DNA from 4 places in the Aminobacter sp. J44 genome. Region 4 is predicted to be linked to each of the others. Evidence: predicted binding sites of a transcription regulator. Region 4 holds the regulator's gene; each other region holds the start of a gene.

Region 1 (4,210 bases), on a different contig from region 4:
GCTCCCATTCTTCGTCATCGTCGGGCTTGACCCGACGATCCATGCCTGAACCTTGATGCAGGGGCGGCGGTGCAAAAGTCGCGGCAGCCCCCGTAAGGACCTGCAGAGGAGCACGAGCTCCCCTGCCGGGCACGCGGCTCACCACCACCGCTGTGCGACGGCCACGTTCAGGCATGGATCCTCGGGTCAAGCCCGAGGATGACGAAGTTTCAAGGGCTTCGCGAAATTACCAGCGTCTCGCAGGCTGAACCGCCCGGAATCCGGATCGCCCGGCATCCCGGCGTCCTTGCTTGACTTTCGTTAGTCCAAATCTCGCGCCACACGTCCATTCTTCGTCATCGTCGGGCTTGACCCGACGATCCATGCCGGAACCTTGACGCCGAGCCAGCGGTGAAGGGGAAGCCCCGGAGACCGGCCGGGCATGCTGGTCGTTCCGAAGGGAGCCCGCTCAGCCCCCGGATCCAAGCTCCTTCACGTGCTCGGCGTGGCGTTCGATGATCGGCGCGGTCTTCTGCGCATGAGCCTTGAGCACCTCGTTGTCGCCGGACTCGGCATAGCCTTCCATCAGCGCCAGCGCTTCCTCGTGCGCGGCGGTCTGCGCCTCGATATAGGCGGCGTCGAACTCCGCGCCCTGCAGGCCCTTCAGCGTCTCGACCTGCGCGGCGTGCTTGTCGATCATGCCGCCGGGCAGCGCGACGCCCGCGGTCTCCGCCGCCGCGGCGAGCTCGCTGCTGGCCTGCGTGTGGTCGGCAATCATCATGTTGGCGAAGTCCTTGACCGCCTCGCTCGTCGCCCGTTCGCGGGCAAGCGAGCTCGAGGTGATCTCGAACATGTCGGAACTGGCGGCCGTGGTGGCAAACCCCTCGGCGCTCATCTGCTGGGCAAGGCTCGGGCTCGCGAGCATCAGGGCAAACGCAGCCGCGGCAAGCAATCGGGTTTTCATCGGGATCTTCCTGTCCGTGTCGGTTCATCGAACGCCCCGAACCGGCCGTGGAGAAGGATGTTCCCCAGATAAGAACCCGGAAGCTGAATCGCTTGCTTGCGAACACACCGCCGCGCCACCTTCGCCGGATAAGCTCACTTGCCGCTCCGGAGCTTCAACGCCCCACAGCGGTGTTGGGTTGGGACATGGCTGTGGGCTGCAGACGGGGCTTCGAAGCAAGGCGGCGTGGGTCTAGGTCCGCGCCGCCGCTCCCCCCTCAATGCAGCGTGATGATCCCGTCGACGGCGCGCCATTCGGATGGCCGGATCAGCCGCTGATGGGCGACGCGTACCGAGTGCAGCGGGCCGTCGAGGCTCTCTGTCCAGAATTTCAGGAAACCGCGCAGTTCGGGAAATTCCGGCGCCAGGTCATAGTCCTGCCAGATGTAGAGCTGGAGAAGGCCGGGGTGGTCCGGCATGTGGTAGTGGATCTCCGCCGTGGTGAGCCCGTAGCCCTCCAATTGCCTGCGGAAGCCGCTGCTGACGAGTGCAGCCATATGAACCTCCTGGAATGCGTGCTGCCTGCACCATCGATGATGGCCCATCCGGCGCCGAATTCAAGCGCCAAGGATTCAAATTTCCGTTTAAAAACATGGCACTAGTACTCGCCGACTGCGAGTGCTAAAAATTTTGCCTGACCCTCTTGAAAGGCGATTTTTCCGCAATTAGCTCGATATGCGCGGCGCCTGATGGGCCGCGCCCCGTTCCGGCCAGCCGGTCCGGAGCGGTGGAACCTCTCAACAATTGTTTGTCCTTGAGGAGAACGATATGACGTTCCGTCCATTGCACGACCGCATCCTCGTCCGCCGCATCGAGGCCGAGGAGAAGACGGCCGGCGGCATCATCATCCCCGACACTGCCAAGGAAAAGCCGAGCGAGGGCGAGGTCATCGCCGTCGGTCCCGGCCGCCGTGACGAAAACGGCAAGCTGGTCGAGCTCGACGTCAAGGTCGGCGACCGCATCCTGTTCGGCAAGTGGTCCGGCACCGAGATCAAGCTCAACGGCGAAGACCTGCTGATCATGAAGGAAAGCGACGTGATGGGCGTGATCGAGACGCCGTCCGCCGAGAAGAAGGCTGCCTGACAGCTTCTTCGCCACCTCGAGAACAACAAGCCAAAGCTGCCTCAAGAAGGAGTGAGAACATGGCTGCCAAGGACGTGAAATTCAACATGGATGCGCGCGAGCGCATGCTGCGCGGCGTCGACATCCTCGCCAATGCGGTCAAGGTCACGCTCGGCCCCAAGGGCCGCAACGTCGTCATCGACAAGTCGTTCGGCGCGCCGCGCATCACCAAGGACGGCGTTTCGGTCGCCAAGGAAATCGAGCTCGAGGACAAGTTCGAGAACATGGGCGCGCAGATGGTGCGCGAGGTTGCCTCCAAGACCAACGATCTGGCTGGCGACGGCACCACGACCGCGACCGTTCTCGCCCAGGCCATCGTCAAGGAAGGCGCCAAGGCCGTTGCCTCCGGCATGAACCCGATGGACCTGAAGCGCGGCATCGACAAGGCCGTCGAGGCTGTCGTCGAGGAGCTCAAGGCCAACGCCCGCAAGGTCACCAACAATGACGAGATCGCCCAGGTCGGCACCATCTCGGCCAATGGCGACAGCGAGATCGGCCGCTTCCTTGCCGAGGCGATGCAGAAGGTCGGCAATGAGGGCGTCATCACCGTCGAGGAGGCCAAGACCGCCGAGACCGAGCTCGAGGTGGTCGAGGGCATGCAGTTCGACCGCGGCTATCTCTCGCCCTACTTCATCACCAACCAGGACAAGATGCGCGTCGAGCTCGAGGACCCGTATGTCCTGATCCACGAGAAGAAGCTTTCGAACCTGCAGGCGATGCTGCCAGTGCTCGAGGCGGTCGTGCAGTCGGGCAAGCCGCTGCTCATCATCGCCGAGGATGTCGAGGGCGAGGCGCTGGCTACGCTCGTCGTCAACAAGCTGCGCGGCGGCCTCAAAGTTGCCGCGGTCAAGGCGCCGGGCTTCGGTGACCGCCGCAAGGCGATGCTGCAGGATATTGCGATCCTCACCGGCGGTACTGCAATCAGCGAAGACCTCGGCATCAAGCTCGAGAACGTTACCCTCGACATGCTCGGCCGCGCCAAGAAGGTCGTCATCGACAAGGAGAACACCACCATTGTCGACGGCGCCGGCAAGAAGGAGGAGATCGAGGGCCGCATCACCCAGATCAAGGCCCAGATCGAGGAGACGACCTCCGACTATGACCGCGAGAAGCTGCAGGAGCGCCTTGCCAAGCTCGCGGGCGGCGTGGCCGTCATCCGCGTTGGCGGCGCGACCGAGGTCGAGGTGAAGGAGAAGAAGGACCGCGTCGACGACGCGCTGCATGCGACCCGCGCGGCCGTCGAGGAAGGCATTCTGCCGGGCGGCGGCGTTGCGCTCCTGCGTGCGGCCAAGGCGCTCGACAAGGTCGCGACCGACAACACCGACCAGAAGCACGGCGTCGAGATCATCCGCCGCGCGATCGAGGCGCCGGTGCGCCAGATCGCGGCCAATGCCGGTGCTGAGGGCTCGATCATCGTCGGCAAGCTGCGCGAGAACTCCGACTTCGCCTATGGCTGGAACGCCCAGACCGGCGAGTTCGGCGACATGTTCAAGCAGGGCGTGATCGACCCGGCCAAGGTGGTGCGCACCGCGCTGCAGGATGCGGCTTCCGTTGCCGGCCTCCTCGTCACCACCGAGGCGATGATTGCCGAAAAGCCGAAGAAGGAAACCGCTCCGGCCATGCCCGCCGGCGGCATGGACTTCTGAGGCTGACAGGCCGGAGAAATCCGACCCGCCATCTTTCCGGAACTTCCGGGGCCCGATCGGGTCTGCCGGAGTTCAGCTCAGCGAAGCAATCCCGGGCGGCACGCCGCCCGGGTGTCTTCTTCACTGGCCCCAACACTTGCGCCCGCCCGATCCGGGGCGGGCTTTTTTGTTAGGGGGCAGGTGGAGGGCTGAGGCGATCCCGACTGCGATGCTGCAGGTTGATGCGAGCCCTCGTGCTCGTCGCGTCGTCTAGCGGAACCGTTCAGGCATGGATCGTCGGGCCAGGCCCGACGATGACGAAGGTGGTGAGGTCGTGAGCAATTACGAGGCGCCGCGTGCGACCCGGCGGTGATCGGGCGAGCCTTCGGTCTCAGCGACGTTCAGCCCCCGGCGCCGGATGGAAACCCTGCGGGGTACAGCATTCAAGTGTGGGCGCATGGCAACTTTGCGGGCGCGGCACA
Region 2 (4,210 bases), on a different contig from region 4:
TCGGCTGGTAGTCGTCCCAACGCTGGGTGAAATTTCTCTTGCTGCTAGCTTGTACGGTCATGGAAGTGCTCCTTCCTGATTGCTGTTGAGGATCGGTCCTCCGGCTACGGCGACCGAATGGTTCAGGCACTGCTCAGTAACCCATTGCGCCCATGCCGCTGCCATTGCCGGCTGCGGGCGTGTCCTTCGGCGGGATGTCGGCGATCATCGCCTCGGCCGTGATCAGAAGTGCCGCGATCGAGCCGGCGTCCTGCAAGGCCGTCCGGACCACCTTGGCGGGATCGACGATGCCGGCCCTGATCATGTCGACATAGGTTTCCGTCTGCGCGTCAAAACCCTGGTTGCGGTCCTTGCCGTCCGTCAGCTTGCCGACGACGATCGAGCCTTCGACGCCGGCGTTCTCGGCGATCTGCCGGATCGGGGCTTCGAGCGCCCTGAGCACGATCGAGATGCCGGCGGTCACATCCGCATTGGCGCCTGTCAGCGAGGTCAGCACGGATTTGGTGCGCAAGAGCGCCACGCCGCCGCCGGGAACGATGCCTTCCTCGACGGCTGCGCGGGTGGCGTTGAGCGCGTCGTCGATGCGGTCCTTCTTTTCCTTGACCTCGGTCTCGGTCGCGCCGCCGACGCGGATCACCGCGACGCCGCCGGCGAGCTTGGCCAGCCGCTCCTGCAGCTTCTCCTTGTCGTAGTCGGAGGTGGTCTCCTCGATCTGCGCCTTGATCTGCTGGATGCGCGCGGCAATTCCGGCCTTGTCGCCGGAGCCGTCGATCATCGTCGTCGTGTCCTTCTCAATCACCACGCGCTTGGCGCGGCCGAGCATGTCGAGCGTGACGTTTTCGAGCTTGATGCCGAGGTCTTCGGAGACCATCTGGCCGGCGGTCAGCACGGCGATGTCCTCCAGCATGGCCTTGCGGCGGTCGCCGAAGCCCGGAGCTTTGACGGCTGCGACCTTCAGACCGCCGCGCAATTTGTTGACGACCAGCGTGGCGAGCGCCTCGCCCTCGACATCCTCCGAAATGATCAGCAGGGGTTTGGCCGACTGCACGACCGCTTCGAGGATCGGCAGCATCGCCTGGAGATTGCCGAGCTTCTTCTCGTGGATGAGGATGTAAGGGTCGTCCAGCTCCACGCGCATCTTTTCGGCATTGGTGACGAAGTAGGGGGAAAGGTAGCCACGATCGAACTGCATGCCCTCGACCACGTCGAGTTCGGTTTCGGCGCTCTTGGCCTCCTCGACGGTGATGACGCCCTCGTTGCCGACCTTGTCCATCGCTCTTGCGATCATCTCGCCGACGGAGGCGTCGCCATTGGCGGCGATGGTGCCGACCTGCGCGATCTCGGCCGAAGACTTGACTTTCGTGGCCCGCGCCTGGATTTCCTTGACGACGGCCGCCACGCCCAGGTCAATGCCGCGCTTCAGGTCCATCGGGTTCATGCCGGCGGCGACCAGCTTGGCGCCCTCGCGCAGGATCGAGGCGGCGAGCACCGTCGCGGTCGTGGTGCCGTCGCCGGCCAGATCGTTGGTCTTGGAAGCCACCTCGCGCACCATCTGCGCGCCCATGTTCTCGAACTTGTCGGCAAGCTCGATCTCCCTGGCGACGGTCACCCCATCCTTGGTGATGCGCGGCGCGCCATAGGCCTTGTCGATGACGACGTTGCGGCCCTTGGGCCCGAGCGTCACCTTGACGGCGTTGTTCAGCAGTTCGACGCCGCGCAGCATCCGGTCGCGCGCATCGGTGGCGAATTTGATTTCCTTGGCAGACATGATGTTCGTCCAGTTCGGTCTTGAGATCGGGGATCGGCCGGTCAGGCGGCCTTTTTGGCGGCCGCCGTCTTCTCGACGATGCCCATGATGTCTGCTTCCTTCATGATCAGAAGATCCTCGCCATCAATCTTGACCTCGGTTCCGGGCCATTTGCCGAACAGGATGAGGTCGCCGGTCTTGACGTCGAGCGGGATCAGATTGCCACGCTCGTCACGCGAGCCGGGGCCGACGGCGATCACCTCGCCTTCCTGCGGCTTTTCCTTCGCATTGTCGGGAATGATGATCCCGCCCCTGGATTTGATATCGCCTTCCGCGCGCCGGATGACGACGCGGTCGTGGAGTGGACGGAATTTCATGAGATTTCTTTCTGAGGTCGGCGCATAGGGCGACCACCTCATCTACATAGCGCCTTTGGCACTCGAATGATAGGAGTGCCAAAGATTTATTCTTCACCACCAAAATTATCGCTTCCGGTAATTTTCACTGCTTCCTCGTATTTCTCCTGCGGATCGGGTGATTTTTCTCGAATACCGGCTTTTACGCGCCTGAGGATTGGGAACATTTGGCCCCGGATTATAAATAAAACCGGGAAGACGCCTTGTTTGGAGCTAATTTGCAGCGTATGTGTAATTCACGTTGATTTGGCCGATTTGGCTTCGCGGTGTCAGAGACTTCGACCCGCCATTCACCACCGAATTCTCGACAGCGGATGCATGGCGTCGATCCGGCGTGCATGCCGCCCGTTCGAACCCTGGAATGAACCCCGGCGCTGACCACGGATGTACTGGCAGCCTGGGAATTCGTTCCGGTTCGGATGGGAACGATGCAGGAGGCGTGTCCGCGTGCTTCTGCGGAGACATCTGACCATGACAACACGCACCACCCAGACCGTCGCCCGGTTCTCCTCACCCTTCCTGCTGCCCGGCTTCGACGCCCCGCAGCCTGCCGGCGACTATCGCGTCGACCAGGACGAGGAACTGATCGAGGTCTTCTCCCGCCTTGCCTGGCGACGTGTCAGCGCCTTTGTTCACCTGCCGGCCATCGGCATGAACGGTCAGACGCATCAGATGGTGCCGATCGACCCCGCCGACCTCGAAGCCGCACTTGAAAAGGACCACCAGCAATCATGACTTCTACAAGCTCCATCCGACGCACCGCCCGCCCGACCCGGCGGGAGGCCCCGACGCATCTCTTCACGGTCGGGCAGACCGTCCGGCTGAAGGGCGGATTTGGAAAACCGGCTCTGCCCGCCGATATCTATCACATCACCTGCACGCTCCCGCCGAGGGGAGATTCACCTCAATACCGCATCCGCAATGACGACGAACGTTATGAACGGGTGACGACGCAGGACAATCTCGAACCGGCCGGCATGTCGCGGTCCGGTGGCGCAACCCTCATCGAAAGGACGTTCGGCCATGGCCAAGGGACAGAGACGAAGCAATCGCGAGATCAGGAAGCCGAAGCAGGAAAAGGCTCCGCCCAAGCCTGAAAGCACCTTCGGCAGCCAGATCAAGCTCGCCGCCAACGCCAACGCCAACGCTCCGCGGGGCAAGGGCAAAAGCTGATGGCAGCGTGGCGATGCAGGTCGTGATCGAATTCTACCGCACGCGGGACACGTACAATGCGCATGCCGTCATCGGTCGCGAGATCGCGGAAGCTGCCGATCCCGACGTCGCAATGGAAGTCGCGCGGCGGCTTTCGCAGACCCTCGACATGCCGCAACGGCCGGATGCGATGACGATCACCGACGCGACCGGCGCGGTGCTCTACGCCGGCGCTCTCGACGCCGAAGCGTCCGATGAAGAAAGGCCACGATCATGAACGCCCACAACAATGACGCCGAGCGGAAACGAAACGCCGCAGCCTCCGCCATCGACATATGGGAAAACGAGGGCGGCGCGCCCGGCCACGACTCCGTGGATCATCACTATGGTCGCCGTATCGAAGCGGACCGCTCCTGGACCGTCTACCATGTCTTCACAGGGATTCCCGCTCGTGTCGGCGGCAACGCGATGATCGGCCTCAGCCGGTCGGACGCAACCCACGGCATGTTGTCCCTCAACCATCTCAATGCCGAACGCCGGAAAGAGCGCAACAGCCTGCAGTCGGGCGGGCGGTTCGCATCGTGCGTGGCGGAGGCACGCCCGTGGTGACGCTGGAATTTCCAAACCCGAGCCGCAGCTTCGACGAAGAAAGAAATGCCGTCCGCTTCATCGGCCATGACGGCATGTTCGAGGTGCGGTTCTTCGTCGAGGTGGAAGCGCTCGCGAAATCCAACGCCGAACTGCGCAGCAAAACGGCCTCTGAAGGAGCGTATCTCGCGGCTTTCGATGCTGCGCGCAGCGCAGTCCTCGATGTCGCCCGCAAGGCCTATTCCCGTGACCGCCGCAATTCCCTTACGCTGACCGTCGAAAATTTCAGGTAGACACGGTCAAGATG
Region 3 (4,210 bases), on a different contig from region 4:
TCTACAAGGCCGATTATGTGGCCGGCATCGATGATCGGCTCCCAGCCGAGCAGGCGCTGCATGCCTTCGAGCAGGGCACGGATGCCCTTGTCGCCGCCATAGGGGACCGGCCGGTTGCCGTCGACGTAGAACGGGAACTTCTCGTGCTCGGTGCCGATTCGCCACTCTTCCTTGGGCTTGTTGCCGGCTGCGAGGTAGGAAACGAGTTCGTCAAACCCCTCAATCGGCCGAAAATCGGTCGTGTCACGCGCCATTTCGTTTCCTCAACTCGTGGGGCCGCCCTCAATATACGGCAGCGAGGCGAGTGTTGACCGCAAGAGAGGCTGGCGATCAAGTGAAAAATCCTGAGCGTTCGATGACAGGAAGTTGATCCTGAACCTCTACCGCCAGTCGCCCAGCGTCGCCTGCATCACCGCCATCGCTGCAACCGCAGCCGTATCGGCGCGCAGGATGCGCGACCCGAGCGGGATAGCTGTGACGAAGGGGAGGGCGGTCAGCATCTTCCGCTCCTCGTCCGAAAAGCCGCCTTCGGGGCCGACCAGCAGGCCGAGTTTCCTTTCCTCTATCGTCTGCAGGATCGGCAGCGGATTGTCGCCCGCCGCGCTCTCGTCGCAGTAGATCAGCCGCCGGTCTTTCTCCCATTCGGCGAGCAGCCGCTCGAGCTTCACCGGCTGGCGCACCGCAGGGACGGCCAGTACGCCGCACTGTTCGGCTGCCTCGATGACGTTGGCCTCGTATTTCTCGACCGGCACCTTCGGCGCCTGCGTGTGCTGGGTCAGCGTCGGCTGCAGCACGCCCGCGCCCATCTCGACTGCCTTTTGCACGAGATAGTCGAGGCGGCCCACCTTCAGCGGCGCGAAGGCGTAGATGAGGTCCGGCGTTTCGGGCTGCGGGCGCGTCTGCTCCTCGACGGCGAGCTGCACCGCCTTCTTGCCCACCGCCTTGACCGTGGCCTTCCACTCGCCGTCGCGGCCATTGAAGACGAGCAGCTCCGCGCCTTCGGCCATGCGAAGGACGTGAGCGAGGTAGTGGCTCTGGCTCTTGTCGGCGTCGAAGGAGACGCCGGAGCTGAGGTCGTGCGGCACGAACAGCCGCTGAAGACGATAGTTTGCACGCATCGGCTGGTGATGCGGCGCGCGCGCGGCCGGGTCAAGTCCTGGCGCGTTCCCCGTTGAGAGTTCCCTTGTCAGCGTTCGGCGGCAGTAGGATGCCAGGTGGGGGAGTAGCCGTTGCGCAGCACGGCGACGGTCGATGGTGGCGTCAGCAACCAGCAGTCGGCGCTCTGAAGAACGGGCATCGGGCCGCCGTACCCGCCGAAGCTCCATGGAAGCAGCTGGCCGGAGCGAACAGCAAATGCTCTTTCGCTGTCCGCAACGAATGCACCGTCCGGCAGGACGGCGACCTTGGCGGGCGTAAGCTGCTGCGCAGTGCCGCCGCTTGCGAGTCGTTCCGCATGGAGGACGGCGTCCATTTCCGGCGCGGACGGCGAGCCGGAAAAGCACCGGCGAAACAGCTTCGCCGCCTCGCGCCGGCAGTAGAAGCAGGGGCGATGCCCGGCAGCAAGGGCGGTCGGCTCATCGAGAAAGAAAAGCTCGGTCCAGCCCGCGCCGCCGGAAGGCGAGTTCCTGCCCATGGGCTCGCGGCGGATGCCTCGCGGATGTTCCAGCGTGCAGATGATCCAGGCCTTCGTCGTCCATCGCCGCCGAAGCAACGTCCGGGTTTCAGGATCGTGGATCACGCCTCGATTGCCGGTGAATATCCCGCGCTGCTGTGCCGCATGAATTTGTCCGTACGGATCCACCCGATTTTGCAGTGGCACAGGCCATCTCTCTTTCTGTCGCGCGAGCCTCATGCTATCGCTCGCAGCGCTTTTTGCACCACATGAAGAAGAGGCTTTGATGCGCGTCCTTGTCGTCCAGAATTTCCAGGGCACTGGTCTTGGTCTTCTCGGAACAGCACTGGATGAGGCCAAAGCGCAAATAGAGACGATTTTCCCCTATCTCGGCGACCCGTTGCCGAAGGATGCCTCGGCGCACGATGCGCTGATCGTGCTCGGCGGAGGCCAGAATGCGCTCGCGGACGACACCCATCCCTACTTCCCGGACCTGCTCAAGCTGATCCGCAAGTTCACCGACGCGGGTCGCTCTGTGCTCGGCATCTGCCTCGGCAGCCAGCTGCTCGCCCGAGCCTACAACGCGGAAAACATCATCGGTGGCGCGACGGAATTCGGTTGGCAGAACATCGAGCTGAACGATGAGGGTGAGTCGGATCCGATCTTCAGGGGCGTCGACCCGTCCTTCCCGATCTTCCAGTGGCACGATGACACCTTCATCCTGCCGCGCGGCGCCACCCGCCTTGCCGGCTCGATCAAGGTGCACAATCAGGCGTTCCGCCTTGGCCGCGCCACATATGGCATTCAGTTTCACTTCGAGGCTGACCGCAAGGTCGTCGAGCAGTGGAGCGCCGAGTTCGCCGACTGGATTGCGGAGAAGCAGCCCGACTGGCCCGAGCGCCACCCGCAGGATGCCGCGCGTTTCGGCCCGGCTGCCGATGCGGTGGGCCTGAAGATCGCCCGCAACTGGGTGGCGACGATCAGGCGTTCTTCCGCCCGGTAACCAAAACGTTGCCCTCGATATTGACTCCCCTTGGGCCCCTCACTATCTCTCGCGGCATGTTAGCACTCTCCCTCGGTGAGTGCTAAACAGCCGGCGCCCTGCCGGAAGAGGGAACCTTTATCCTGTTGAGGAACCAAGAGATGGCAAATACGAATTTCCGCCCGCTCCATGACCGTGTCGTTGTGCGCCGGGTTGAGTCCGAGGAGCGGACTGCTGGCGGCATCATCATTCCGGACACTGCCAAGGAAAAGCCGCAGGAAGGCGAAGTCATCGCGGTTGGCTCGGGCGCTCGCGACGAGACCGGCAAGCTGCTTCCGCTGGACGTCAAGGTTGGTGACCGCGTCCTGTTCGGCAAGTGGTCGGGCACCGAGGTCAAGCTCAATGGTCAGGACCTCCTGATCATGAAGGAATCCGACATCATGGGCATCATCGGCTGATTTCAGGCCGCCCCCTCTCGAATTCTCATTTCTCATTCCGGCTGGTTCGTTTCGCGAACGGCCGTGAAAATTGGAGCTGAATATGGCTGCTAAAGAAGTACGTTTCTCCCGTGATGCTCGTGAGCGCATGCTGCGCGGCGTCAACATCCTCGCCGATGCGGTGAAGGTTACCCTCGGCCCGAAGGGCCGCAACGTCGTCATCGACAAGTCGTTCGGCGCTCCGCGCATCACCAAGGACGGCGTCTCGGTCGCCAAGGAAATCGAGCTTGAGGACAAGTTCGAGAACATGGGCGCCCAGCTGGTCCGCGAAGTCGCTTCGAAGACCAACGACCTCGCTGGTGACGGCACCACCACCGCGACCGTTCTCGCTCAGGCGATCGTCCAGGAAGGCCACAAGGCTGTCGCAGCCGGCATGAACCCGATGGACCTGAAGCGCGGTATCGACCTCGCTGTCGCTGACGTCGTCGCACAGCTGGCCGCTGCCACGAAGAAGATCAACACCTCGGAAGAGGTTGCTCAGGTCGGCACCATCTCGGCTAACGGCGAGAAGGAAATCGGCGAGATGATCGCGTCGGCCATGCAGAAGGTCGGCAACGAGGGTGTCATCACCGTCGAGGAAGCTAAGACCGCCGAGACCGAGCTCGAGGTCGTCGAGGGCATGCAGTTCGACCGCGGCTACCTGTCGCCGTACTTCGTGACCAACCCGGAGAAGATGGTCGCCGATCTCGAGGATGCCTACATCCTCCTGCACGAGAAGAAGCTCTCCAACCTGCAGTCGATGCTGCCGGTCCTCGAGGCTGTCGTCCAGACCTCGAAGCCGCTCGTCATCATCGCTGAGGACGTCGAGGGCGAGGCTCTTGCCACGCTCGTCGTCAACAAGCTGCGCGGCGGCCTCAAGATCGCTGCCGTCAAGGCTCCGGGCTTCGGCGACCGCCGCAAGGCCATGCTCGAGGACATCGCGATCCTCACCGGCGGCCAGGTGATCTCGGAAGACCTCGGCATCAAGCTCGAGAACGTCACTCTCGACATGCTCGGCCGTGCGAAGAAGGTGCAGATCTCCAAGGAGAACACCACCATCGTCGACGGCGCTGGCCAGAAGGCCGAGATCGAGGGCCGCGTTGCCCAGATCAAGCAGCAGATCGAAGAGACCACTTCGGA
Region 4 (4,210 bases):
CCTGCTTCCCACGAATGTTTCTTCGAGGCCGGCATCTCGCCAAAGGTTTCGTCATAGCCATCGGGCATGAACACCGGATCGTAGCCAAATCCGCGCTCGCCGCGCGGCGGCCAGACCAGCGTGCCCTCGACCTCGCCACGAAAATACTCGGCATGGCCGTCCGGCCAGGCGAGGCACAACACGGCAACGAAACGGCCGGTGCGCTTGTCGGGCGTCGTGGCGCCTTCCTGCTGCAGAAGGTGCTCGACCTTGCGCATCGCCATGTCGAAGTCGCGGCCGTTGCCGGTCTCCGCCCAGTCGGCGGTGTAGACGCCCGGCGCGCCGCCGAGCGCATCGACCACCAGACCGCTGTCGTCCGACAGCGCCGGCAGGCCGGTCGCCGAGGCGGCCGCGAAGGCCTTGATGTAAGCATTCTGCTCGAAGGTGGTGCCGGTTTCCTCAGGCTCGGGCAGGTTGAAGTCGGCGGCCGACTTGGCCTCGATGCCGAAGGGGCCAATCAGCTCGGCGATTTCCGCGATCTTGCCCTTGTTGTGGCTCGCGACCACCAGCTTGCCACCTTCGAATTTGCGCATCAAAATCCCCATATCCTTGGTTCGGCCATCTCCAGCGAATTGCCCGCCGGATCGCGGAAGTAGATGGAGCGCCCGCCATTGGGCCATTCGAGCTCCGCTTCGACTTCGACGCCCTGCGATTCCAGATGCGCCTTCATCTTCACCAGGTCTTCCGCGGTGCCACGGAAGCACATGTGGCCGGGACCGCGCGCCCCGTGCGGCGGAACCGGAAGCCGGGCATCCACCGCAAACGGCTTTTCGGTCTCTGCCGGATTGAAAAGCAGCAGCACGCCGTCCCCGCAGCGGAAGAAGGCGTGGCGATTTTCCAGGCGGCCCAGCAACTGCAGGCCAAGGACGCCACCGTAAAATTCGACGGCCTTGTCGAGGTCGTCGACGTAGAGAGCAGTTTCGAGGATGCCTGTTGGAATCATGTCTATGCTATCGCCATCTTCTGCAGGTTGACCAGACGCGCGATGCCGTTCTTTGCCAGAGCCAGCAGCGCGGCGAATTCTTCTTCCGAGAACGGCTCGCCTTCGGCCGTGCCCTGAACCTCAACGATACCGCCCTTTCCGGTCATCACGAAGTTGGCGTCGGTCTGGGCCGACGAATCCTCGGCGTAGTCGAGATCGATCACCGGTACGCCGTCATAGATGCCGCAGGAGATCGCGGCGACGTGATCCTTGAGCACGCGCTGGACGCTGATCATCTGCCGTGCCTCCATCCACTTGAGGCAGTCGTGCAGGGCAATGAAACCGCCGGTGATCGCCGCGGTGCGGGTGCCGCCATCGGCCTGGATCACGTCGCAGTCGACGGTGATCTGCACCTCGCCCAGCGCCTGCAGGTCGACGACGGCGCGCAGCGAGCGGCCGATCAGGCGCTGGATTTCCAGCGTGCGGCCGCCTTGCTTGCCGGACGATGCCTCGCGGCGCATGCGCTCGCCCGTCGAGCGCGGCAGCATGCCGTATTCGGCGGTCACCCAGCCCTTGCCGGAATTGCGCAGCCAGGACGGAACGCGCTCCTCGAGGCTCGCCGTGCACAGCACGTGGGTGTCGCCGAAGCGCACGAGGCAGGAGCCTTCGGCATGCTTGGAGACATTGCATTCGAAGGAGATCGCCCGCATCTCGTCGGGCTGGCGCTTGGATGGCCGCATGGTAAAGATCCTGTTTGATGTGTCCCGGCTTGTAACCGCGCCTCGCTCCGGGCGCAATGCGCGAGCATCGACGTTGCTTTGCGTTGCGCCGCCGCGCCATTATATCAACGGTTTGAAGGAACCAGAGAAACGCGATGACAAAACCGTTGGTCGATCAGCAATTGCAGTCGCTCGACGCACGCTCGCGCGAGATCTTCCGGATGATCGTCGAGTCCTATCTGCGTGACGGCGAACCGATGGGCTCGCGCCACCTGTCGCGTCTCCTGCCGCAGTCGCTGTCGCCGGCGACGATCCGCAACGTGATGAGTGACCTCGAGCATCTCGGACTGGTCTACGCGCCGCACGTGTCGGCTGGCCGCCTGCCGACCCAGGCTGGTCTGCGCTTCTTCGTCGATGCCTTCCTCGAAATCGGCGACCTTGCCGACCAGGAGCGGCGCATGATCGAGGCGCAGGTGCGCGCCTCCGGCAAAGGGTCTTCGCTCGAGCACATGCTCACCGAGGCGACCCAGATGCTGTCCGGCATGTCGCGCGGCGCGGGCCTCGTCGTCACCGCCAAGGCGGAAGTGCCGCTCAAGCACATCGAGTTCATCCAGCTGGAAAGCACCAAGGCGCTGGCGGTGCTGGTGTCGCAGAACGGCGACGTGGAAAACCGCGTCATCGAGCTGCCGGCCGGCATCACCGCCTCGCAGCTCAACGAGGCGTCGAATTTCCTCAACGCGCATCTGCGCGGCCGCACGCTCGCCGAGGTGAAAACCGAGATCGCAAGGCTTAAGGAAGAGACGAAGGCCGCGCTCGACGCGCTGTCGCAGGATCTCGTCGAGCGCGGGCTGGCCGTCTGGGCCGGCACCGAGGGCGAGCTTCCGGCACGCCTCATCGTGCGCGGGCATGCGAACCTCCTTGAAAATATCTCGGCGCAGGCCGAGCTTGACCTCGTGCGCCACCTGTTCGACGACCTCGAAACCAAGGAAGGGCTGCTGCAGCTGCTCGGGCTCGCCGAGGAGGGCGAGGGCGTTCGCATCTTTATCGGCTCGGAGAACAAGCTGTTCTCGCTGTCCGGCTCCTCGCTCATCGTCGCGCCTTACCGCGACAAGGACTCGCGCGTCATCGGCGCCCTCGGCGTCATCGGCCCGACCCGGCTCAACTACGCCCGCATCGTGCCGATGGTGGATTATACCGCGCAGATGATCAGCCGGATGCTGCGGTAGCGGGCGGCGCGTGGGAGGGGCGGGCACTCGGCACGGCCTATTGACAGTTGCTGGTCCGACCGCCGCCGCCTTCGGGCTTGGACCGCTTCCCGACGACGTCTATGGACGATATTTCTCGGCCATGGACAGGTTCGGCGCCGGATAAGCGAGGTTGGCCCGTCCGAGGGCGGGCGTTGACCTCCGTGGTTAGCGCCGAACCCGGTAGCCCCCTCCACCATGCTTCGCATGGTCCCCCTCCCCATAAATGGGGGGAGGATCCGTGGCGTGCAGGTGGCTGCCGCGTGCTCTACCAGAGACGTTCAGGCATGGATCCTCGGCTCAAGCCGAGGATGACGATGGAGAGCGATTTTGAAGAAATTCGAGATGTCATTGAGTGCCAGTACCGTTGCCGCACCAAGGCACAGGCATGCGTTTGTCGATGTGCGCCACCCTCTCCGCCTCGTCATGCCACGTCTCGACCGCGGTATCCATTCCGGAACGTCTCATCCTCCGGAGCAGGCAAATCTGGCTTCTTGAGCTGCGAGGCGGCGGGGTGAGCCGCCCGGTGTCAGAGCTGCGCCAGCCACCCAGAAGTTGGTCGGTGGCGGAGGCCCTACAGCCGCGCCAACCTCTCCGTCAGCAGCGTGAAGAAGCCATCGGCGTCGATGTCGCGCATGACGAGTGCGTTCTTCGGGCGGTCGGTGACGCCCCACCAGTCGACGACGGTGGCGCCCATGGTAAGTTCCGACGACGTCTCGATCTCGACGTTGCAGTGGCGGCCGGAGAAGAGTTCCGGCTTCAGCAGGTAAGCGATCACGCACGGGTCGTGCAGCGGGCCGCCATCGGTGCCGTATTTCTGTTCGTCATAGCGGTCGAAGAAGTCGAGGAGCTGCGCGGTCGCAAGGCCGACCGGCGTGCCAAGGTCGCGGATGGCGGCAACGCGCGCATTGGTGGTCAGCGCCTTGTGAGTGACATCGAGCGGCATCATCACGATCGGCACGCCGGACTTGAACACGACCTCGGCTGCCTGCGGGTCGACATAGATGTTGAACTCGGCAGACGGCGTGACGTTGCCCTGCTCGAAATAGCCGCCGCCCATCAGCACGATCTCGCGGATGCGCGAAACGATCGCCGGCTCGCGGATCATCGCGAGCGCGATGTTGGTGAGGGGGCCGAGAACGCAGAGGGTGACGGCGCCGTCGGGCTCGCCCATCAGCGTCTCGACGATGAAGTCGACGGCGTACTTGTCCTGCAGCTTCATGGCGGGTTCCGGCAGGTCCGGACCGTCGAGGCCGGTGCGGCCGTGGACATGCTCGGCGGTGACC

The links. The regulator HrcA, encoded in region 4, represses chaperone genes, less so after heat shock. The targets are predictions, from matches to a motif close to GTTAGCACTCNCNNNNNGNGAGTGCTAAC.
Region 1: a site for HrcA is predicted at 1,579-1,607, ahead of groES (co-chaperone GroES). Genes of this name have one in related genera too.
Region 2: a site for HrcA is predicted at 2,179-2,207, ahead of L610_RS15930 (co-chaperone GroES). Genes of this name have one in related genera too.
Region 3: a site for HrcA is predicted at 2,674-2,702, ahead of groES (co-chaperone GroES). Genes of this name have one in related genera too.

What each region holds. Positions count from the first base shown of each region.
Region 1 is NZ_VLJG01000063.1:6,027-10,236, forward strand. Features, by position in the region: gene L610_RS17535 (DUF4142 domain-containing protein) at 449-943, opposite strand; gene L610_RS17540 (usg protein) at 1,200-1,478, opposite strand; gene groES (co-chaperone GroES) at 1,750-2,064, shown strand; gene groL (chaperonin GroEL) at 2,124-3,749, shown strand.
Region 2 is NZ_VLJG01000050.1:8,502-12,711, reverse strand. Features, by position in the region: gene L610_RS15940 (hypothetical protein) at 1-61, opposite strand, end outside; gene groL (chaperonin GroEL) at 134-1,768, opposite strand; gene L610_RS15930 (co-chaperone GroES) at 1,810-2,124, opposite strand; gene L610_RS15925 (hypothetical protein) at 2,635-2,898, shown strand; gene L610_RS15920 (hypothetical protein) at 2,895-3,260, shown strand; gene L610_RS15915 (hypothetical protein) at 3,350-3,592, shown strand; gene L610_RS15910 (hypothetical protein) at 3,589-3,924, shown strand; gene L610_RS15905 (DUF1488 domain-containing protein) at 3,921-4,196, shown strand; gene L610_RS15900 (transglutaminase family protein) at 4,208-4,210, shown strand, end outside.
Region 3 is NZ_VLJG01000013.1:38,579-42,788, forward strand. Features, by position in the region: gene L610_RS06965 (glutamate--cysteine ligase) at 1-254, opposite strand, end outside; gene L610_RS06970 (16S rRNA (uracil(1498)-N(3))-methyltransferase) at 381-1,118, opposite strand; gene L610_RS06975 (hypothetical protein) at 1,187-1,819, opposite strand; gene L610_RS06980 (type 1 glutamine amidotransferase) at 1,899-2,615, shown strand; gene groES (co-chaperone GroES) at 2,756-3,052, shown strand; gene groL (chaperonin GroEL) at 3,135-4,210, shown strand, end outside.
Region 4 is NZ_VLJG01000089.1:82,121-86,330, reverse strand. Features, by position in the region: gene L610_RS19890 (non-canonical purine NTP pyrophosphatase) at 1-572, opposite strand, end outside; gene L610_RS19885 (VOC family protein) at 572-982, opposite strand; gene rph (ribonuclease PH) at 985-1,701, opposite strand; gene hrcA (heat-inducible transcriptional repressor HrcA) at 1,836-2,906, shown strand; gene L610_RS19870 (nucleoside hydrolase) at 3,499-4,210, opposite strand, start outside.